3 regions of the Pelagibius sp. genome follow, and region 3 is predicted to be linked to each of the others. Evidence: predicted binding sites of a transcription regulator. Region 3 holds the regulator's gene; each other region holds the start of a gene.

Region 1 (7,345 bases), 110 kb from region 3:
CGGTGACGCCGTCAAGGCAGATGCGGTAGCCACGGTCCAGCAGGAAGTCGCGCACGAAGAGGTAGCGGTCGACATCGGCGAAGATGTCGAGCGCCTGCAGTTCTATGAAGATGGTGTTGCGCCGCTTCTGATCGAGTTCTTCATCCAGTTCCAGGAATCGCTGCGACGACACCGAGGTGACATTGACGTTGATGCTGAACGAGTGCCGCAGGGTCGCATCGTCGTTCTTGGCGAGCCATGCCAGCATGCGCTGGTCCAGCTTTGTCGTCAGATGCTGGAACAGCCAGGGGTCCGAGAAGATGTCATGACCGGGCAACAGGGTGTCGCGCAGCGTGCTCATTGAGGTGAAGAGCTCGTGAAACAGCGGTTGCGGGCGGCCGTTTTCGTCGAGTTGACAGATCGCCTGGCGGCTGGTCATGGCCGAAAGATCCGCTTGGGCGATGGCCTTTTCGACGGCTGCCAGGTCGGCGAGGCTGATAGGCAACGCGTTGCGGCGCGGACCGCTGGCCGACCTCTCCATTTCCGCCCGTTCGGCGAGCAGCGACAACACCCGCTCCGATAACGTTTCGTAGCCCTCGCCCAAATCAAAGTGACTGCAGAACGCCGCGTCGGCTTCAGCGCCGGCGGCGAAGAAGGGGTCTTCCCGACAGACCCTGCGCAGCCGGTTCAGATCCTCTTCGATCTGAGCTGCATTGCTACGATGATAGACCAGGAAGAGATCGCTGTTGAAAAGCTCGAACAGACTGGCGTCGTGGGTTCTGGCTCCCCGGTCCATCATGGTCCGGGCGATGTTCCGGCAGTCCGGCAGCCGGTCGAAGGCGATCAGGCTGGAAAGGTGTATTTGAACGCAAAGATGATCCTGTCCGTTGCGCTCCAGACGTTTGATGTGGTTCAGCAAGGCCTGTTCTTGCATGGTCGACTGTTGGCTGACAGAGGCTGTCATGATCGCCGTGGGATCCTGATTGTGAGCGGGATTCGGGCAGTAATAACAATCATATTGATTATCTTTCATTGCATTTCAGTTAATACTATTAACTAGATTTGCTGGTCGGCTGAGGCTTTGCGGCAAGGCTGTCTGAATCCCGGGCCGTTGGACCCGGCGGCGGCAAGACCGTGGTTTCGGCGTGGGTCCTGATCGGCGGGGGTCTTGATCGGATTGCCCCGGAATGAGAAACAACTGCGGGCGCGGTGTCGCGCGAAACCCAGCAGGACCGGATGCAGTCGATGAGTGAAGAAACCGATCTGACAGCCTTGATCGCCCGCCTGAAGGGCGTCCCGGTTCTGGTCTTGGGCGACTTCATGCTGGATCGCTTCATCTATGGCGGCGTCGAACGCATCTCGCCGGAAGCGCCGATCCCGGTGATGCGGATAGAGCGCGAGGCCGCCATGCTGGGCGGCGCGGGTAATGTGCTGCGCAATCTGGCGGCGCTCGGCGCCCAGCCGCTGGGGGTCGGCGTGGTGGGCCGGGATGCCGCCGGTGATGACGTGGCGCGCCTTGCCCGCGACTGCCTCGCGCCGGTCGGCGGCAGCATCGAACTGCTGAACCCCGCCGGGCGGCCGACCACCATCAAGGAACGCTACGTTGCCGGCGGTCAGCAGTTGCTGCGGGCCGACCGCGAGGCCTCGGGGGATCTCGATGCCACAAGCGAGGCCGCGGTTATCGAGGCGGCCCTCGCCGCCATGAAGGATGCTGCTGCTGTGATCCTCTCCGACTACGGCAAGGGGTTGCTGAGCCCGGTGGTGATCGCCGCCGTGGTCGAGGCCGCCGGGCAGCGCGCCTGCTCCCTGGTGGTCGATCCCAAGGGACGCGATTTCACGCGCTACTGCGGCGCCGGCTGGATCACACCAAATCGCCGCGAACTGCAGGAAGCCAGCGGTCTTCCCGGCGGCAGCGATGAAGACGTGGTTGCCGCCTGCCGCCGGATCGTCGAAAGCGCCGGCATCGGCGGTGTTCTGGCGACCCGCAGCGAGCAGGGCATGACCCTGGTTGAGGGGAGTGAGAATTCGACCGCAGGCGTCGTTCATCACCTGAAGGCCGAGGCGCGGGAGGTCTATGATGTCTCCGGCGCCGGAGACACCGTTGTGGCGGTCTTTGCCGCAGCCCTGGGGGCCGGGTTGCAGCCTGTGCAAGCCGCGGGTCTGGCCAACACCGCCGCGGCCATCGTTGTCGGTAAACTCGGAACCGCCGTGGCCCAGCCGCAGGAGATTGCCCAGGCGTTCCATGCCAGCGAATTGATGGCGGCGGAATCGAAAGTCGTCGATCTGGACAATCTGCTCGACCGGGCCGCGCGCTGGCGCCAGGCGGGCCTGCGCGTCGGTTTCACCAACGGCTGCTTCGACCTGCTGCATCCGGGGCATGTCTCTCTGCTGCAGCAGGCCGAAGCCGCCTGCGACCGTCTGGTGGTGGGCCTCAACAGCGATGCCTCGGTGCGCCGTCTGAAGGGCGAAAGCCGTCCGGTTCAGGGCGAAGCGGCGCGGGCTGCGGTGCTGGCGTCTCTCGCCAGCGTCAGCCGGGTGGTGGTGTTCTCCGAGGATACGCCGATGGCACTGATAGAAGCGCTGCGCCCCGAGGTTCTGGTCAAGGGCGCCGACTACAGCATCGACGAGGTGGTCGGCGCCGAGGTTGTGCAGAGCTATGGCGGGCGGGTGGTGCTGGCTGACCTGTCTCCCGGCCATTCGACCACGGCGACGATCAAGCGGCTGGAAAGCAGCGGTTAAGGCGGGTCCCTCGATATCTGGGTAAGGGGTATCAGGGAGCGGTGAAACCTTCGGGGTCGATCAGGCCCATCAGGCGGCGCGCAGCGGTCTGGGCGAAACGCAGGGTGACAGCCTTTCTGCGGGCGGCGTTCAGGGGCCGGAGCGCGCTCTCTCGAATCACGGTGGCCCCATAGGCGTCGGCCACCAGCAGGCCATGATCGGCGGGAATCAAAGCCTGCGGGAAGTCTTCGGGGACGGCGAAGAAAAAGCGGTCACAGTAGTCCAGGTATTCCGGCCACTTCTTGTCGCTGCGAAAATCCTCCACGCTTGACTTGATCTCGATGATCGTCAGCCCGCCCTTTGCGTCCAGACACATCAGGTCGGCGCGCCGGCCGGATCGCAGGGTGAACTCGGAGAGGCAGACAAGGCCAAGGTCGGCATGAAAGCGGGTAAGGCCACGCGACAGCAAGGCAGCGGTACTGCCGCGTTCGGCTGTTAACGTCTCTGTACGCCGGGGCGCGGCGGTGTCTGTTCGCGGGTCTATGGTCGGGCGGCCGGGCATGCCCCAGGATAACGCCCTCCGGGGCGGCATTCAAAGCCGGTCCGGCGGCGGCAGGCTACTTGGAAGGAGCCTGAATCAGAGCAGGGCCTGCAGGGCGAAGGCCAGAGCGACGGCCGGGATCAGCCACAGCGCCGCGGTGATCGCATAGCCGAGGATGGCAAAGGAACGTGTTGCGGTGCCTTCGCTGAAAAGCCGGTTGAAGGTGCGTTGTTCGCGCCCCATCAGCAGAACCAGATAGAAGCGCCGCCGCCCGATGGGGATCGACCGGCGCAGTTCCACGGCGTGCTTGGCGATGCCGCGGGCGCCGAACATCTGCTTGATCGCGGCACACTGTTCTTCGCTGAAGCTTGCCGCCATCTTCGGGTCGATGCGCTTGAAATAGTGCTCGATGAAAGGATCGCGCTGGTCCGCCGGCTGGCTCTCGGCCTGACGGGACTGCCGGGCTGTGACTGTTGCCGCTTGATGCTTGGTTTCGCGGGCCGTGGTCTTACAGGCCAGGGTTTCGCGATTCAGGTCTTCCGGAGAAGCGAACTGTTGGAACATCTTTCAGCAACTCCCTGTTGCAGCGGGCGATCTCCTCAAACTGTCACAGCAGCTTTAAGAAGCTGTTAAGCTCTCGGCGTCTTTGGCCGGTATTCGCCACAAAGTCTCCCAACCGCGGGCAGCAAGGGTGCAAGCGGCGCGCCCTGCGCCTATATTCAGTCCTGCGCCTGTGCTGCAGAGGGGTTTTCCCCACAGCCTGCCTGACCGTGCCCGGAGGGGCGCTGCGCCGGCCGGCGAGACGGCCCGGATAGAAGAAGACGGAGAAAGAACAGGATGAAACCCTCAGCCCCGGCCTGGCTAAGGCCCGCCGTCGATTACGGCCCCCTGGCCATATTTCTCGGGGTCTATTGGATGAGCGATCTGATGGCGGCGACCCTGGCGATCATGATCGCCACCGCCGTTGCTCTGGTGCTGTCCTTTGCCATCGAGCGCCGCTTGCCGCCGATGCCCCTGGTGACCGCGGTTGTGGTCGGGGTCTTCGGCGGACTGACGCTTTGGCTGGAAGACGAGACGTTCTTCAAGATGAAGCCGACGATCGTCCAGCTGTTGTTTGCGGCCATACTGTTCGGCGGCCTGTTTTTTAAGCGGCCCCTGTTGAAGCCGTTGCTTGCTTCGGTCTGGCCGTTGGATGAAGCGGGCTGGACGAAGCTTTCCCTGCGCTATGCCTGTTTCTTTGTCGTCATGGCCGCCCTCAACGAAGTAGTCTGGCGGACCCAGTCGACCGATTTCTGGGTGAATTTCAAAGTCTTTGGGATCCTTGTCCTCACCTTTATTTTTGTCGCGGCGCAGATCTATTTCATGCGCGGGCACATGCTGCCGGAAGAGGGCGATGAGGCTGAGGAAGACAAAAGGCAGGAAAGCCCAGGCGGGTTAGGGCGTTAGTCCCGGCAGCCGGCCCGGTGATACGCCTGGCGGGGTATGGCGAGGTATGGCAATTCCAGGTTGTTTGTTTCAGCGAATACTCAATACGGTTGAATTGATCCAATAGTTTTCAAGTTTTATTAACTTCGATCTTCTTAACTTATCCCCAACAACACGAATCCCTAACGCTACGATGGGGTAGTTTAAGATGGTTACCACAGTCCCGCGCCGAAGCGCCGTGCGATCAGCCGCGGCCGCTTTAATAGTCTGTGCATTCGCCGGCCTTTTACCGGCTGCCGCCGAGGCCAAGGTGGTTTTGACCTTCGGCACCTATGCACCGGACAAGCCCTCCGCCATGGTCGCCCAACTGCGTCCCACCCTGGATGCGATCGCCAAGGAAGCGACGGCGGTACTGGGCGAGGAAGTCGAAATCAGGATGCAGTTGGTGAAAGGCTATGAAGCCGGCGTTGCCTTGATTGTCGATGGCGAGGCGGACTTCACCCGCCTTGGGCCCGCCTCCTACATCTTCGCCAAAGATGAAAACGGTGGCCTTACCGTGCTGGCCATGGAGAACAAGAACGGCGCGAAATCCTTCGACGGCGTGATCGCGGTGCATCGCGACAGCAACTTGACCGATGTATCGCAGCTCCGCGGCCACAGTTTCGCCTTCGGCTCCAAGCGGTCGACCTTGGGGCGGTACTTTTCCCAACTGACGCTGATGCGCGCTGGGCTCTATGCCCGTGATCTTGCGCGCTACGAATATCTCGGCCGGCATGACAAGGTCGGACGGGCTGTCGGCTCCGGTCTTTTCGATGCCGGCGCGCTTGAGGAAACGACCTTCCAGAAGCTTGTCGATAAAGGCGTGCCGATCCGCGCGCTTGCGAAGTTCAGCAACTCAACCCGGCCCTGGGTCGCCCGTGCCGGTCTCGACCCCCGGGTACGCGACGCCCTGCGCCAGGCGCTTCTCAACGTAGATGACAGCGCCGCTCTGCGGGCACTGCGCTTCGACGGTTTCTTCGAAGGCAGTGACCGGGACTACGAGCCGACGCGCGACGCCATTCGCGCGAACCCGCAGTTCTTCGCGCAGCTTCAATAAACCCAGCTTCAGAAGACCCAACTTCAGTAGATAGGGCGCCGGCGGCGCTCGCAGGCGGTAAATGGATCAGCATGATTCGATGCCCAGCATCATCGGGCCAGAATACAGTGACGCGCGCCGGGGCCGCTTTCGCCTCGGTACGCAGTTGCTTCTGGGTCTGGCTGCGCTGGCCGTTCTGCTGGGCGGGCTCGCGGGTTTCATCATCCGCCACACTGAACAGACCTACCTGACCGAACGATCAATCGAGGAGGCCGGACGCAAGTTCGACCTCGTCCGGCTCTCCTCCCTCGAGGACATTCTCAGCGAAGACCTGCCGCGCCTCGAGACCACCATGAGTCAGATGATCGTCCGCGATCCCGACCTTTTCTCGGCGGTCATCGTGAACGAAGCCGGTGTGTCGCTCTATGCCTGGCAGCGTGACGCCGAGGTTCGGGAAGACCTGATCGAGATATCCAAGTCCGTAACCTTTGCCGGCGAAGACTTTGGCCGCATGACCTTCGCCTGGGATACCTCTCGGCTTCAGGAAGAGATTGCCAAACACACTTTTCTGATCGCCGTTGCGGTCGGCGGCGCCTGCCTGCTCCTCTCCTTTCTGATTTTCCTGCTGGTGAATGCCTTTGCGATCCGGCCCATCGACAAGCTTGTCGCGCATCTGGTGAGCTTCAGCCGCGGCGTCCACGTTAAACCGTATCCCTTGCCGTCCTTCGCCTCGGTGGAACTGCAGCAGTTGGACGAGGCGGTCAATTCGGTCGGCGCTTTGCTGACCCAGAAGGCGCAGCGTGAGGCGGAGCTGGAGGAGGCCCGCGACATGGCGGAGTCGGCCAACCGCGCAATGGCATCCTTCCTGGCGAACATGAGCCACGAGCTGCGCACGCCTCTGAACGCCATTAACGGGTTTTCAGAGATGATGGTGATGGAGCTTTTCGGTCCCCTCGGCGATCCCCGTTATGTCGACTATGCGCGCCAGGTGCACGGTTCCGGCAATCATCTTCTGGCACTCATCAACGATATCCTGGACATCTCCAAGATCGAGGCGGGCAAGGTCGAACTCAACATTGAGGACGTCGACTTTCGCGCCGAGGCGGAAACCTGTCTGCTGCTGATCCAGGAGAAGGCGGCGGAAGAGAGACTGCAACTGTCTGTCGATCTGTCCGGAAAGATTCCGATCCTGCAAGCCGATGCGCGGCATGTCCGGCAGGTTCTGCTGAACCTGTTGAGCAATGCCGTCAAGTTCACAAAGGCGGGCGGGCGGATCTCTCTGTCGGCTCAATGGTCGGCAAGCGCCGGGCTGCGTGTGGTGGTCGCCGACAGCGGCATCGGCATTCCCGAAGATCAGCTCGAGAAGGTCATGCAGCCTTTCGGCCAGGTTGAGAACCCTTACACGCGCCAGCATGATGGAACCGGTCTGGGTCTGCCGATTGCCGCTGCACTGGTGAAGCTTCACGGCGGCGAGCTGGTGATCGACAGCGTGCTCGGCGAAGGCACCAGCGTCACCTTTGTGCTGCCGCCGAGCCTGGCCAAGTCCGGCAGCGGGGCGGCGTTGTCAGTCGCCTCGCGGCGTGCCGTTGCCGCCCCTTCCCGCTAAC
Region 2 (7,345 bases), 2.5 Mb from region 3:
TGAAGTCAGTCTTGATCGCACCTGCCACTCTTTCCTGTTCCAGGTGGGCGGCGTCCAGGGTTTCGGGTTTGGGTCCGTGATCGCTGTGTGGAACAAAGATGTGCAACACCTTTTCGGCGCCTTCGAAACACAGATAAGTGCCGCCCAGCATCAGCAAAGGCGTAAGCAGCCAGGGCGCAAAGGCATTGAGCAGCAGGGCGGCAGGCAGAAGAATGACAAGCTTGTTGAAGATCGACCCCCGCGCGATCTTCAGGACGATGGGCAGTTCCCGCGCCGCCGGCAGGCCGTGAACGTATTTGGGCGTTACCGCGGCATCGTCGATAACGACCCCTGCGGCCTTGGAGCCGGCTTTGGCAGCGTCGTCGATGACGGCGCCGGCGACTTTTACACTGACCTTCGTGGCCTGCGCGGCCACATCGTCGACCTGCGCCGCCGCCGCCCGGGCCAGGGCGGCCACGTCGTCGAGAAGGGCCAGAAGTCCGCTCATCCCAAACTGTTCCCGGATGCTCTAAGGGGTGAAATAGAAGGCCGTTCGGCGAGCCGTCTGCCGAACCGCAGTCTTCTTGGTATCCGGGGGCCGGGGTGGGGTCAACCGTTGTTGGAAGGCAGGCTGTTACCGGCAATCAGATCGCGCCAGAACTTCTTTTCCAGCGCCTTGGGCAGATCGGCAGGGTCTTGAACGGTCATCAGAAAGGCGCCCGGGCCCCCGATGACGTTCTGCTCGAAATAGGCCGGCAAGTCGCGGCGCCCGCCGAAAACGACCCCGTTGATCGTCGCCCCCCGGCGAATGGCCTGATCCCGCTGCAGGCTGGGATCGAAGCCCGCGTTGTCGACGCCGTTGCTCAGAATGTTGATGACGGCCCGCCGCCCCTGAAAAGGGGCGTCTTCGGCGAGCCGGCTGGCGGCGCCGACCGCTTGGGCGATATCGGTCATGCCGCCCCCCGGCGCAGCGGCTTGGTCGCTACGGGAAGCGGGGCCCTGATCGTTGCTCTCGTAGTGTGAGCGGTCGATGCGTGGCGCCGCGCGTAACTGCGCAGCCACCTTCGCCGCGTCCTGCGGGCTGGCAATCACCGTCCAGGGCACGATGATGCGCAACTGACCGTCACTCGACCATGTGAAGGCCATGAAGCCGATCCGCTGCATCAGCCCCTCGCTGACGAGGGAAAGAAAGTCGGCGTTCATCACACCGCGGGAAAGGCCTGTGTACTGCAGCCATTCATCGTGGCGGGTTATTGAATCTGAAACATCGATGGCGGTGACAACGTTGAAGTCGGTGGAGAGAGGCAAGGGGGCCTCTTCCGCTGTGGCCGGATGAATAATCCCAGCGAAATGAAGAAATAAGACAGCAATCAGTGTTCTGAACAGCATGGATTCTGCTCCTCAGTTGAAATTTATGCGCAAGAAGAAAAGGTTTGGTTAATTCAACCTGAGAATATTTTGCGCTTTACTGTAGTTTTGCGGCGAAAAAGCTGTAGGTCCGGATTTTGTGCTTATCGACTGTATTCCGGTCTTGTGCAGAGCATGATCAGTCGTGAGGCAAGTCAAATGGCGACCTGTGCCTCAGATCTCCAAGGCTTTCCGTGATTTCGGGAAAGCCTGTTGCAGGAGACATCAGCTCGATCCGATGCTGGGCATCACCCTAAGCGGCAGGCATTTCCGTTGGATGTCCGTCCGGCCCTATACTTGTTTCAGTTGTTCCAGTCGCGCCGATGGACTTCTGGCCTATGGGTTTCTGAAAGGGACTCAGGCGGCAAGAGTGCCGTTGGGGGCGGTCTTCGGCAGGCTGTAGCGCTTGGTCAACGGATTGAACATGACGATGCAACGGCCCGACATCTCGGTCAGGTAGGATTCCACCGTTGCCGGCGCCAAAGCCGTCACCTGGCTCAACTCGTCCCGGGTAGAGGGCAGCATCTCGGCGAGCGCGGCAAGCAGCCGGCCCCGCGGGTCTGTGTCCGGCTCGTCGCCCCGCCCGTCCTTGCCGCCGGGCTGACTGTTGGAATTGGCCGGCTGGTTGCGGTCCGACGACAGCGCGGCGCCGATGATGCCGAAAAGGAGTGTTTGAGCGACAAACATGATCTGACTTCCTTGGTCTTCGCCCCGGGCCGGGGCGTGTCTTGGGTTCCTGGTAAGACCTACGGACCCAGATGAACGGCGGTTTCACGCGCCAGAAAAAACCAGGAAGGTTAATAAAAAAACAAATGCTTTCTATCTGTTCCCGCGAGTGCCAAGGTCCTCGAGGAACTGTTGGACAGCCTCTTCCAGGCTGCCGTCATTGACAATCGTGCGCACGGTCCCCCCCGGCGGCAGCTCAGCACTGCGGGTCAGGCGTCGGCGCACGGCCGCCAAGTCCTCGCGTCCCCGGTTGAGCAGGCGCTGTTCCAGGACCTCGGGGGAGGCCGTAATGCGGATCACCAGGGTATCGGAATGTTTAGCCCGGGCTTCAGAAATGACCGAGCGCGAGACATTGGCGATCACCGTTGCGCCTTCGCTCAGCTGGGTGGCAATCGTTCCCGGCAGGGCGTAGCGCAAGCCGTGGGCCGGCCAGTGCAGGAAGAATGCGCCTTGAGCGCATAGGCGCTCGAACTCATCCGCCCCGACCGTGTCGTGATCCTCGCTGTTCGGATCGCTCTGCCGCGTGATGATTCGCCGCGGGAAAACATAGTCCACCTGGCTGGCCAGCTCGGCTTTCGCGGCATTGATGATGCTGTCCTTGCCGACCCCGCTGGGGCCGACGACGAGCACGAGGCGGCCTTTGGACATTTCGATACTTCGCCTTTGGATGGGGCTATGCCGAGAGCGAGCGTTCGATCATCGGTGCGAACGCTTGGAGGGCCGGAGTTTTCTTATCCGGGTCCTTGGCGGCCTCGTCCCAGCGGCGAAGGGCAATCGCATCTGCTGCGTAGGGCCTTGCGAGAAAGCTGTCGGCCTCGGCGGCGGTAAAGGGGCCACCCTGTACGGCCAGGCTCCTGATCGACTCGTCGGAAAGGCGCTGGAAGTACCCTTCCTCCGCCTGACAGAGATAGCGCTTGGCATCCACGTGCATGGCAATCGGGGCCGTCACTGCGGCGCCGAACCAGCGAGACAGATAGGCGGCGCCGACCTTCTCGTGCGCGGCGTCGATGCCGGCGGCCGCTGCACCCTCATCTTTGGGGTTCACCAAATGGCCGATATCATGCAGCAGCGCCGCCACCACGAGGCTTTCGGCTGCGCCGCTTTCCTGGGCCAGGGTGGCGCACTGAAGTGCGTGCGCCAACTGGCTTATCTCTTCTCCACCATAGCGGTCGCCGCCCAGGTCCTCGAGAATATCCAGCAATGCGGGAACCGGCTGTCCTTCGTTTTTGTTTAAATCGTTCATAGTGCTGCCTGTCCTCTGTCTGAACTTTCCGCGTCCGCGGCTTCTTCGCGGTCCCGTACGCCGAGGCTGAACCGCTCTTCGAGCATGAAGGGCGAGTGTGTATCGGCTTGGCTGTAGAGGCTGATCTCCTGAACCGGTGTGGGCTGATCAAGCGCAGAGGCCAGGTATTCAGCCAGAGCTTCTTGCAGTCTCTCTCGCTTTTGTCGATCGGCCAAGGGGCCGGTTAAGGTCATATGAAACCGAAATTCCTCGAAAACGTAGGGGTAACCCCAGCGGCGGAGCAACGCTTCCTGGCGCGGCGTCAAACCCTTGGCAAGGCGGCGCTGAACACTCTCTTCGCTCAAGGGAGCTCTGAGAACGTCGAGGTCTCTGACGGCTTCCGCGGCGAGGGTCTCCATTGCCGGGGCGGGCTCTGAGAAGGTCAACGCAAGGAAGGGACCGATGGCGGAGACTTTCAGAGGCGGTGCTGTAAACGACGGCTGGTCCAAGGCAAAGCGGCTGAGGCTGCTACGGAGTTGCTGCAGGGTGCAGTCGGGGGAGAGGTGAAAGGGGGCCTTCAACGTGGCATGGAAGCCGTAGTGCCGCGGACTCTCGGTTGCTGCCGCCAGTTCCGCCGCAGTCCAGCCTTCCAGTTTGGGTGGCGTGCGGAGCCGGCCGGTCTCGCAGTCCCGACCAAGCCAGTCTTGCGCAAGCGCCCAAAGCGCGTTGCGGCGCGGCAGGGCGTAGTACACGGCATAGCGTGGAAGATGATCTTGGCTCATCGACTTCCTATCGGGACGGATGCTTCTCAATACACTCTTTTAGCCAGAGTCTGGTCCGCCGTACAGAATCGGAAACACTACAGTTTCATGACGGGAAAGGCTGGTTGCGAGGTCCCCGAGTCGCCGGTCAATAAGGTTAAGGAAGGTTCGAAATTGACGAAGTATGTATCTTCCATGACAGTGTAATGACGTGGGTGTTATATTCGCAGCTACTTTGGTGATGGAGATTTGTTATTTAAAAAGATCTTGATATAAGCCGCGGAAACACCACCGCTTTTGGTGGTCTTAAGGGATCTGCGGAGTATACCGATGGATGGCCTGGCACCTTTTGGACCTTCACGATATCGCAGTGTTTTCATCTCCGACATTCACCTGGGCACGCGGGGATGCAAAGCGGACTATCTGCTCGACTTTTTGAAGAACACCGATTGCGAAACGCTCTACCTTGTCGGCGACATATTTGATGGCTGGCGCCTGAAAAAGAACTGGTACTGGCCGCAGGCGCATAACGACGTGGTGCAGAAGCTGCTGCGCAAGGTGCGCAAGGGCATGCGGCTGGTCTATGTTCCCGGCAATCACGACGAGGTGCTGCGCGGCTATCTCGGCATGCACTTCGGTGGTGTCGAAGTGATGAAAGAGGTGATTCACGAGACAGCCGACGGCAAGCGGATGCTGGTCATCCACGGCGACGAATTCGACGGCATCGTGAAGTACGCGCGTTGGCTGGCGCTGCTCGGCGATTGGGCCTATGTGACGATGCTGCACGTGAACACCTGGTTCAACTTCCTGAGGCGCAAGCTGGGTTTCGGCTACTGGTCGCTCTCGGCCTATCTGAAGCACCGGGTGAAGAACGCTGTCCAGTTCATCTGCAGTTTTGAGGAAGCAGTTGTTGCCGAGGCCAAGCGACACGGCGTGGACGGCGTCATCTGCGGCCATATCCATATGGCGGAGATGCGGATGATCGACGGGATCCTCTATGTGAACGACGGCGACTGGGTGGAGAGCTGCACGGCGCTGGTCGAACACATGGACGGGCGCCTTGAGATCCTGCCCTGGGCGGAGCTGCGCGCCTTTCCGATGCTGGAGCCGGCGTCGGTGGCGACGGCGTAGCGCCGATGCGTATTCTGCTGGCGAGCGACGCTTGGTTTCCTCAGATCAACGGCGTGGTCCGGACCTTGAGCCGCGTGCGTCAGGAACTGGAGGCGGAGGGCCATGTCTTCGAGGTCATCGCGCCGGATCAGTTCCGCACTGTTCCCTGTCCCTCTTACCCGGAGATCCGCCTGGCGATCCTGCCGGGCATCGGTTTGAAAAGGCGTATCGAGTCGTTCGGCCCCGATGCCATTCACATCGCGACGGAGGGGCCGATCGGTCTGGCGGTCAGGAACTACTGTGTGAAGCATAAGCTGCCCTTCACCACCTCCTACCACACCCGCTTTCCGGAATACCTCTCGGCGCGGATACCGGTTTCGCCGGACCTGGGCTATCGCTTCATGCGCTGGTTCCACAAGCCGTCCCGCGGGATCATGGTGGCGACCCAGTCGATGCGTCGCGAGCTGGAGTCCAAGGGCTTCACCGGGATCGTCGACTGGACCCGCGGTGTCGATACGACGCTGTTCCGCCCCGATGCCCCCAAGGCCATCGATTTGCCGAAACCGGTCTACATGTACGTCGGCCGGGTGGCAGTGGAGAAGAACATCAAGGCCTTTCTGGATCTCGATCTCGACGGCAGCAAGGTTGTGGTCGGCGACGGGCCGCAGCGTAGCCAGTTGGAGACCGAATATCCCGAGGTGGTTTTCGCCGGCGCCAAGCAGGGCGAAGAGCTGGCGGCGCATTATGCCTCGGGTGATGTCTTTGTCTTCCCCAGCCGCACCGATACCTTCGGCCTGGTGATGCTGGAGGCCCTGGCCAGCGGCATGCCGGTGGCGGCCTATCCAGTGCCGGGTCCCCTGGACGTGGTCGACGGCTCCGGTGCCGGGGTGCTCAGCGAGGATCTGGCCGCAGCCACCCGCGACGCCATCAAGATCCCCCGCGACCACTGCCGCGCGCATGCGCTCACCTTCTCCTGGGCCAACTGTGCCGAGATGTTCCGCGCCAATCTGCGGCCAGTTGCCTAGCCTTCCCGTTTGGCCCGATGGGCTCAAGGCGTTAAACTCGCCAACGGACAAGGGCGTTGAAGGCCCGTTACTTTGGGAGGAGGGGCCGATGCACCCGGACTATGACGTACGCGACAGGCGTTTCAACGACTACCTGCTGGGCAACTGCAAGGTCGAGAAGCTCTACACCGGAACGCTCTGGGCGGAGGGGCCGGTTTACTTCTGCGACGGCGATTTCCTGCTTTGGAGCGACATTCCCAACAACCGCATCCTGAAGTGGACCCTGGGCGGCGGCGTAACCGAATTCCGCCGGCCCTCCGACTATTCCAACGGCCATACCCGCGACCGGGAAGGGCGGCTGGTGAGTTGCGAACACGGTGCGCGGCGGGTTACCCGGACCGAATGGGACGGCAGCGTCACGGTGCTGGCCGACAACTATCAGGGCAAGCGTCTGAATTCTCCCAACGACGTGGTGGTGAAATCCGACGGCACGGTCTGGTTCACAGATCCGCCCTACGGCATCCTTTCGGACTACGAGGGCTACAAGGCCGACAGCGAGATCGGGGCCAATCATGTCTACTGTCTCGATCCCAAGTCCGGCGAATTACGGATCGCCTCCGACGATTTCGACAAGCCCAACGGCCTGGCTTTCTCACCGGACGAGAAGATCCTCTATATCGCCGACACCGGGGCTTCCCACGATCCCGACGGGCCGCGTCATATCCGCGCCATGCAGGTCGGCGCCGACAACAGCCTTTCCGGCGGTGAGGTCTTTGCCGTCTGCGACAACGGCCTGTTCGACGGCTTCCGTCTGGACGAGGACGGCAACATCTGGTCCAGCGCTGGGGACGGCGTCCATTGCTTCTCACCCCAGGGCGAACTGCTGGGCAAGATCCGCGTGCCGGAGAAGGTCTCCAACGTCACTTTTGGGACCCGCAAGAAGAACACCCTCTTCATCACGGCCACGACCTCGCTTTACGCCGTCACCTTGAACCGCAAAGGGGTTCAGTGGCCCTAATGCGGCCATCTCAGCACCCGCGGGCCCTCGGTTAGTCAGCATTTCCCTGGCGCATGAGCCTTGTTTGCACCTGCAGCATAGCTCGGAGGTTGAGATGAGATGCGGCCTGCAATAGGCT
Region 3 (7,345 bases):
CCGGAGATCATCGACCCCCAGGGCAGCAACGACGCCACCGTGATCCAGCGCGCCGATTATCAGGGGCTTTTGAGAACCAGCCTGCGCGAACGCTTCCCCGAAGTCACCGGGCGCCGCGATCGCATAAAGCTCTACGGCATCCTGTCCAACGGCGCCGGCTTCGACGTGCGCGACAAGGTTCTCGCCGACCCTTCGATCATCGGCACCACGCAAACCATATGGGTTAAGTCGTCCGACGACATCGACAGCCTGGTGAAGGGCTACATCGACCGCGACCTGCCGGAGAACGACCGCCGGGTGAAGGACAACGAGATCGTCTGGATCGATTCCTTCGCAGCCGACGGCGGCGTGGATACGAAGTTCAACACGACCTTCTTCACCGCCGGCGATTCCCGCGAACCGGAGCAGGCGGGCATCTGGGGCGCGGTGGTCGGGTCCTTCTTTACGCTGCTCATCACCCTGGTGCTGACTTTCCCGGTCGGGGTTCTCTCCGCGGTCTACCTGGAAGAGTTCGCGCCGAAGAACCGATGGACCGACCTGATCGAGGTGAACATCAACAACCTCGCGGCCGTTCCTTCGATCATCTTCGGCCTTCTCGGTCTTGCCGTCTTTCTCGGTGTTTTCGGTTTCCCGCGCTCGGCGCCGCTGGTCGGCGGCATGGTCCTGGCGCTGATGACCCTGCCGACCATCATCATCGCCAGCCGCGCGGCCCTGAAGGCCGTGCCGCCGTCGATCCGCGAAGCCGCCCTGGGCGTCGGCGCCTCGCGCCTGCAGGTCGTCACCCATCATGTTCTGCCCCTGGCCATGCCGGGGGTCCTGACCGGCACCATCATCGGCATGGCCCAGGCCCTGGGCGAGACCGCCCCGCTGCTGATGATCGGCATGGTCGCCTTCATCGTCGACATTCCAGGCGGCGTGACCGATCCGGCCACGGTGCTGCCGGTGCAGATTTTCCTCTGGGCCGATGCGCCGGAGCGCGCCTTCGTCGAGAAAACCAATGGCGCCATCATGGTGCTGCTGGGTTTCCTCATTCTCATGAACGCGCTGGCGGTTCTGCTGCGCAAGCGCTTCGAACGTCAATGGTAGTTACAGGAAAGATCGCTATGGACGCAGTTGCAGAAGCTGAAGCGCCGCAGAGGGCGCTACGGAACTCGCCCAAGATGACCGCCCGCCAAGTTGACGTCTACTACGGCGAAACCAAGGCGCTGAAGAACATCGACCTGGATATCGAAGAAAACCAGGTGACCTCGCTGATCGGCCCTTCGGGTTGCGGCAAGTCGACCTTTCTGCGGTGCCTCAACCGGATGAACGACGTGATCGACGGCTGCCGGGTGGAAGGCGACATCACCCTGGACGATGTCGATATCTACCGCAGCGGCCTGGACGTGGTGCAGCTTCGCGCAAGGGTCGGCATGGTGTTTCAGAAGCCGAACCCCTTTCCGAAATCGATCTACGACAACATCGCCTACGGTCCGCGCCTGCACGGCATCGCCGAAGCGAAGTCGGACCTCGACGACATCGTCGAGATCAGCCTCACCAAAGCCGGCCTTTGGAAAGAGGTGAAGGACCGCCTGCAGGCGCCGGGCACCGGCCTTTCCGGCGGCCAGCAGCAGCGTCTCTGCATCGCCCGCGCGATCGCGGTCAATCCCGAGGTGATCCTGATGGACGAACCCTGCTCGGCGCTCGACCCCATCGCCACCGCCCGCATTGAGGAGCTGATCGACGAGCTGCGCCAGAACTTCACCATCGTGATCGTTACCCACTCCATGCAGCAGGCCGCCCGCGTGTCGCAGAAGACCGCGTTTTTCCACCTCGGCGATCTGGTCGAAGTCAGCGAGACCGAACAGCTTTTCACCAACCCGCGCGATCAGCGCACCCAGGGTTACATCACCGGCCGCTTCGGTTGATCCGAAGCGGCGAGCCCAAGGCGATCGCGGCGCAGAGCCGAAGGACCAAAGCTTATGAACAGCGAACACATCGTTAAATCCTTCGATGAAGAACTGCAGCAGTTGAACGCTGTGGTTCTGCGCATGGGCGGCGTGGCGGAAGCACAACTCGCCGGCGCCATCGACGCGCTGGTAAAGCGCGATTCGGAGCTTGCCGAGCGCGTGGTAAAGGGCGACGAAGCCATCGACGAGATGGACCTGGAACTGGACGAAAACGCAATCCGTACCCTGGCCCTGCGTCAGCCCATGGCCAACGATCTGCGCGAAGTCATCTCCGCCTTGAAGATCTCCAGCGACCTGGAGCGCATCGGCGATTACGCGAAGAACATTGCCAAGCGCTCCATCGCCCTCAACCAACTGGCCCATCACGAAGCGGCGCGTTCCATCCCCCGTATGGCCAAGCTGGTTCAGGCCATCATCAAGGACGTGCTCGACGCCTACGCCAACCACGACGCAAATCGGTCGATGGACGTCTGGCACCGCGACGAGGAAGTCGACGAGATGTATACGGCGCTGTTTCGCGAGCTGCTGACCTACATGATGGAAGACCCTCGCAATATCACGCCCTGTACCCATCTGCTCTTTGTGGCCAAGAACATAGAGCGCATCGGCGATCACGCCACCAACATCGCCGAGACGACCTATTATCTCTCGACCGGCGAGCGGATCGAGGGCGGCCGCCCGAAGAGCGATATGTCCAGCTTCCAGGTGGTTGAGCCCGAGGACGGCGAAACGACGGAGAAGGAGGGCGCGTGAGACCCCTTGTTTTGATCATCGAAGACCAGGAGGCCCTGGTCACCATGCTGCGTTACAACCTCGAGGGCGCCGGCTTTCGCGTGAATACGGCGGGCGACGGCGAGGAGGCCCTGGTGGCCGCAGCCGAGGAAGTGCCCGACCTGATTCTGCTCGACTGGATGCTGCCGCTGATGTCCGGCATCGAGGTCTGCCGTCAACTGCGCAGCAAACCGGAAACCAAGCGCGTGCCGATCATCATGCTGACGGCGCGCGGCGAGGAAACCGACAAGCTGCGCGGTCTCGACAGCGGCTGCGACGACTACATGACCAAGCCCTTCTCACCGGCCGAGCTGATCGCGCGCATCAATGCGGTGTTGCGCCGGAGCAAACCGGAGTTGAGCAGCGAGATGCTGGCCTTCGAGGATCTGGCCATGGACCTGGCAGCCCACCGCGTGCGGCGCAGTGGCCATGACGTGCATCTGGGGCCGACCGAATTCCGCCTGCTGCGCCATCTGATGCAAAATCCCGGCCGCGTCTTCACCCGGGAACAGTTGCTGGATTCGGTTTGGGGCCGCGACGTTTATGTCGAGCCGCGCACCGTCGACGTGCACATCCGCCGCCTGCGCAAGGCACTGAACCAGAACGGCAACGACGACCTCATTCGCACCGTCCGCTCCGCCGGCTATTCACTCGACCGTCCGGCACCCTAGGTCCGTTGAGTCTTCGCTGCGTGATGATCCTTCAGCCGCACGCGGGAACCACAGCAGCAACAGCCAGGCAATAAGAATTGTCAGTGTGACAGCTGTCCATACCCAGAGAAACGCTACAACACCGGGCGCCAAGTCGGGCAGCTGGCGCACCCCTTCGACCACCGGTCCGGCCACCTGATAGCGCAGGTAGCCGAGTGGGAAGGTCGCGGCGACGACCGCTATAGAACCCAGTAAGGCAGGGGTCATGCCCGGCCACTTTACCCGAGATGGTCGGCCGGCCGCTCGACGCAGACGAAGAACATGCAGATAGGCGCCGGTAAGGCCGAGTCCGGAAAGAATCAAACCGAAAAGAAACCAAACCGCTTTGGAAACAAGGCCGGCAAAATCGCCGAAGTGAAGGGGGTCCATCGTGTTTGTCAAACGCACATAGACCCCTGCGTCGCCGGCGGTATAGCTGTGCAGGACCGACCCATCGGCCGCATTGACCAAAACATGGTTCGCGCGGTCACGCACCAGAAGAGACTGCGCCTGACCCTCAACATAGAGCGCGCCGCCGAACCGGCCGCCGGGTGGAACCACCGACCTGAAGCGCAGGTCCGGCCGCGTAGCAGCAGCCATTCCCAGCAGCTCGTCGAGCGGTAGTGACGCTTCAACCTCCGCCGCTGGTGGCGGCCCTTTGACCGTTGGCAGCAACTTCAACGCTTCGACACCGTACCAGATTCCGGTCACGGCAATGATCAAGACAAACCATAAGCTCCAGAGCCCGCTCAGCTTGTGAAGCTCACTCCAAATCGCACGCAGGGAACCGGCACGGAAAACGAAGAAACGGCGCCACCAGCGTTTGTAAAACACCAGCGGTGTGATCATGGAGATGAGCAGAAAGAGCCCAAAGGCCGAAACCAGCAGAACGCCCGCTGAACCGGGAATGAAAAGCCGGCGATGCAGATCGCGAAAGATCCGCTGAAGGTTGACGGCACTCAAAGCCCCGCGAAGCTCGGCGGTGTAGGGATCGACGTAAATCCGCACAAACCGTTGGTTCGGCAAATCAACAAGGATTTCCGCCGCCGAGTTGGCGTAAAGGGGTGGTGTTAGGCTGTGGATGGCTTCGACTTGATAGACTGCTGTCACGGTATCGAGCAACTTTTCCCAACCCAATACCTCCGCACCGACTTCGACGCGCGCCTCGGGTGTGACCAGCCAGTCGATCTCCCGCGACAGGGTCGCGAAGGTGCCGGTCCAGCAGATGACAAAAAGAAGCAAGCCGGTGATAACGCCGGTAAAGCTGTGAACGCGAAACCAGTTGCGCGATGTCATCGATAGCTTCTCTCCACCGGCCTGCTCCGGAGCAAACTCACCATTTCATGGAATAGCGCACCCCCACCGTCGTACCGGGGAAAGGTACATGAGCGGTCTGCCCCACTGTCGTGTTGCGGTTTATCTGGGACCTGGGATTGAACTCGGTCGTGTTGAAAAGGTTCTCCACGCCAACCTGAAGCTTGCCGGGCCCCGCGTCGAATTCCGCGAAGAAATCCACGTAGGTCTGGGCATCGACCTCAAACTCGTTGAGTGCAGGACTAGCGTCGGCGGAAAGCTGATGGGTGACCTGCAGACGGTTGCGCCACCAGGAGAAGGGGCTGTAGTCGACATAGCCGGTGAAACGGGGGGACTGAACTGTTTCCGGGCCCAAATCCACGGTGTCACCATTGTTGAGCTCCGTCTCGCCATCGCTGAATGAGAAGCTGCCACCGAACCCCCAATCCTCAAAAGGCTGCGTATCGAGTGTCGCCTCCACGCCCCAGATCTCCTGAGGGCGGCGCACCGGTGCTGCGAAGCTCGTTCCCGGTACGACTTCGTACTGATTGGCGCTGTCGGATTCACTGAAGAAGGCCGCGGCCGTGACCTGGACTTTGTCCCAGTCGCCACGGATGCCGATTTCAAACTGATCCGTCGTTGTAGGCTCCGGCTGGATCTGGTCGGCAGAGGTGATGTTGGCGAGGCGCGGCGCGCGCGCCAGGTCGAGCACGTCAGCCGCCTGGGTAAAGCTGCCATAGAGCTCTATCTCATCGGTCGCGAAATAGACGAGGCCGGCGTTATAGAGGATCTGATCGTAATCGACTTCGCCGCCTTCGAACGGGCCGCCAAAGAAGGGCGAAAGGTTGGCGGAACCGATATCGACCACGCCATATTCATAGCGAAGCCCGCCGGTCAGCAGAAAGTAGTCTGTCACCGGAACCCGGGCCTGGGCGAAGGCGGCTGTTGTGTTTTCCGTACCTTCCGGAACCAGAAACAGAACGGGAAGACCAAGGCTATTGGTTTCTTCCGCCTCGTACTCGAAGACCTGAGCATCACCGCCCCAGATCAGTGCGGAGCCTTGAAAATAGGTGTCGTCGAGAAACTCGAGCGGCGTCTCAACGCTCAGCCTGCCACCGAGACGCTGATTCTGCTCTTCCAATTGCAGAATGACGCCACCGCCAACATCGCCGGGAATCTGGCGAAGCGTCCGGTCTTGATAGTAGGCCGTAAGGTTCACGCGGCTGCCGAGAACATCGTCATTCTCGTAACTGGCAGTCCCGACATACTGACTGCGGAAGGAGTCGTCAAAGACATCGCCGAGACTCTCAAAGTCGGCGGTCGAGGTCTTCGTCCCTGTATCCGGGTCACCGTCAGCCAGGGCAACGAATTCCGGGTCCTGTTCCGTATTGACGAAGAAGTGCGTGAACTTCAGTCGTGAGTCGTCATCGACGTTGATGGTGAAGGCCGCATTGGCATCGAAAACCTTGCTGTTCGGAAAGGTACTGTCGCTGTCCGGCAAGGGATCGCCATCAGGATCAAAAAGAGTGCCGTTAAACTTTCCGCCCACTTCAAGCCAGAAGTCCACCGCTCCTTCGCTGCCGGTCAGACTCTGACGCAGTTCCGGGCTGAAGCTTTGCTCAACATCCGTCGGTTGAAGCGAGAAACCGAGAGTTGTCTCAAAAGTCGGCTCGCCGGGAACCGGCTGGGAGGTGAGGAAGTTGACCGCGCCGCCACTGGCGCCGAAGCCAAAGGTGGCATCGGCGCCGCGCACCACCTCAACCCGACTGAAGGCAGAGGGCGGTACATCGTAGATCGCGTTGGCGGAGGGCCGGAAGCGCTGGTTGATTTCGATGTTGTTGATACGAAATGACGCTTGGCGGCCGCGCAGGCCCCCACTGCTGCCCAGCGGGCCCCTCACGTCAATCCCCGGCACGACCTTGAAAAGCCCGCCGATCGGATCGCGTTGAAAGCTCGGCTGTTCGTCCAACTGCTGCTGCCCAAGCACCGTAACCGAAGCGGGCAGCTCGGAAATCGGCCGCTCGAAGCGCGCCGCGGAAACTACGATCTTGTCCGTGACCAGCGGCCCATTGTCGCTCTCAGGCGCCGCCTCGCCGCCGCTTTCCGCAGTCGTCAGCATTACCGTTGAGGCGTCGAGGTAGCGGTAAACAAGGCCGGTGTCGGCCAGGAGACGACCCAGGGCGTCTTCCGGGGTCAGCGCGCCAGTTACACCGGGGCTTTGCAGCCCTTCCGCCAAGCTGCTGTCTATCGCGACCTGCAAACCCGCCTGGCGCCCGAATTGCGTCAAGGCCTGAGCCAAAGGCTGAGGCGGAATGGAGAAATTCATGGTCGATGCCTGGGCGACCTGCTCTCGCACCGTCTGGTGCCCGTGATGGCGCAACGGCAACGCCGCCGCTTTTTCCATTTCCAAGAGTTCCCGCTGCCAGTCGCCGGCCTGTGTTTCCGAGGCCATGCCGGTAAGCAAAACACCTGCACCGAACACGCCGTTGATAACGCCGACGCAATACCGCGTGGCCCCCCTAGACAAGATCATCACTTCCCCCTTCATGCACCAAAACGGCGCGAAGCCACAGGCCACCGCGTCAGTTGCGAATGCAACTCATTCCGGTCTTTGAGTTAAGGACGTAACAAGGAAGCGGGATT

The links. The regulator PhoB, encoded in region 3, activates phosphate uptake and scavenging genes when phosphate is short. The targets are predictions, from matches to a motif close to TNTCATAAAACTGTCA.
Region 1: a site for PhoB is predicted at 4,793-4,808, ahead of ACP146_RS23275 (PhnD/SsuA/transferrin family substrate-binding protein). Genes of this name have one in related genera too.
Region 2: a site for PhoB is predicted at 4,292-4,307, ahead of ACP146_RS12500 (UDP-2,3-diacylglucosamine diphosphatase). Genes of this name have one in related genera too.

The regions. Positions count from the first base shown of each region.
Region 1 covers NZ_OZ252224.1:5,003,856-5,011,200, reverse strand. Annotated here, with positions in the region: gene ACP146_RS23300 (hypothetical protein) at 1-943, opposite strand, end outside; gene rfaE2 (D-glycero-beta-D-manno-heptose 1-phosphate adenylyltransferase) at 1,225-2,718, shown strand; gene ACP146_RS23290 (MmcB family DNA repair protein) at 2,750-3,259, opposite strand; gene ACP146_RS23285 (hypothetical protein) at 3,335-3,802, opposite strand; gene ACP146_RS23280 (septation protein A) at 4,076-4,684, shown strand; gene ACP146_RS23275 (PhnD/SsuA/transferrin family substrate-binding protein) at 4,872-5,759, shown strand; gene ACP146_RS23270 (sensor histidine kinase) at 5,821-7,344, shown strand.
Region 2 covers NZ_OZ252224.1:2,611,212-2,618,556, reverse strand. Annotated here, with positions in the region: gene ACP146_RS12530 (DUF808 domain-containing protein) at 1-487, opposite strand, end outside; gene ACP146_RS12525 (DUF1194 domain-containing protein) at 589-1,287, opposite strand; gene ACP146_RS12520 (hypothetical protein) at 1,744-2,073, opposite strand; gene phnN (phosphonate metabolism protein/1,5-bisphosphokinase (PRPP-forming) PhnN) at 2,206-2,760, opposite strand; gene ACP146_RS12510 (phosphonate degradation HD-domain oxygenase) at 2,786-3,355, opposite strand; gene ACP146_RS12505 (DUF1045 domain-containing protein) at 3,352-4,116, opposite strand; gene ACP146_RS12500 (UDP-2,3-diacylglucosamine diphosphatase) at 4,426-5,226, shown strand; gene ACP146_RS12495 (glycosyltransferase family 4 protein) at 5,232-6,230, shown strand; gene ACP146_RS12490 (SMP-30/gluconolactonase/LRE family protein) at 6,319-7,227, shown strand.
Region 3 covers NZ_OZ252224.1:5,110,717-5,118,061, forward strand. Annotated here, with positions in the region: gene pstA (phosphate ABC transporter permease PstA) at 1-1,086, shown strand, start outside; gene pstB (phosphate ABC transporter ATP-binding protein PstB) at 1,104-1,907, shown strand; gene phoU (phosphate signaling complex protein PhoU) at 1,962-2,702, shown strand; gene phoB (phosphate regulon transcriptional regulator PhoB) at 2,699-3,391, shown strand; gene ACP146_RS23755 (PepSY-associated TM helix domain-containing protein) at 3,368-4,705, opposite strand; gene ACP146_RS23760 (TonB-dependent receptor domain-containing protein) at 4,743-7,235, opposite strand.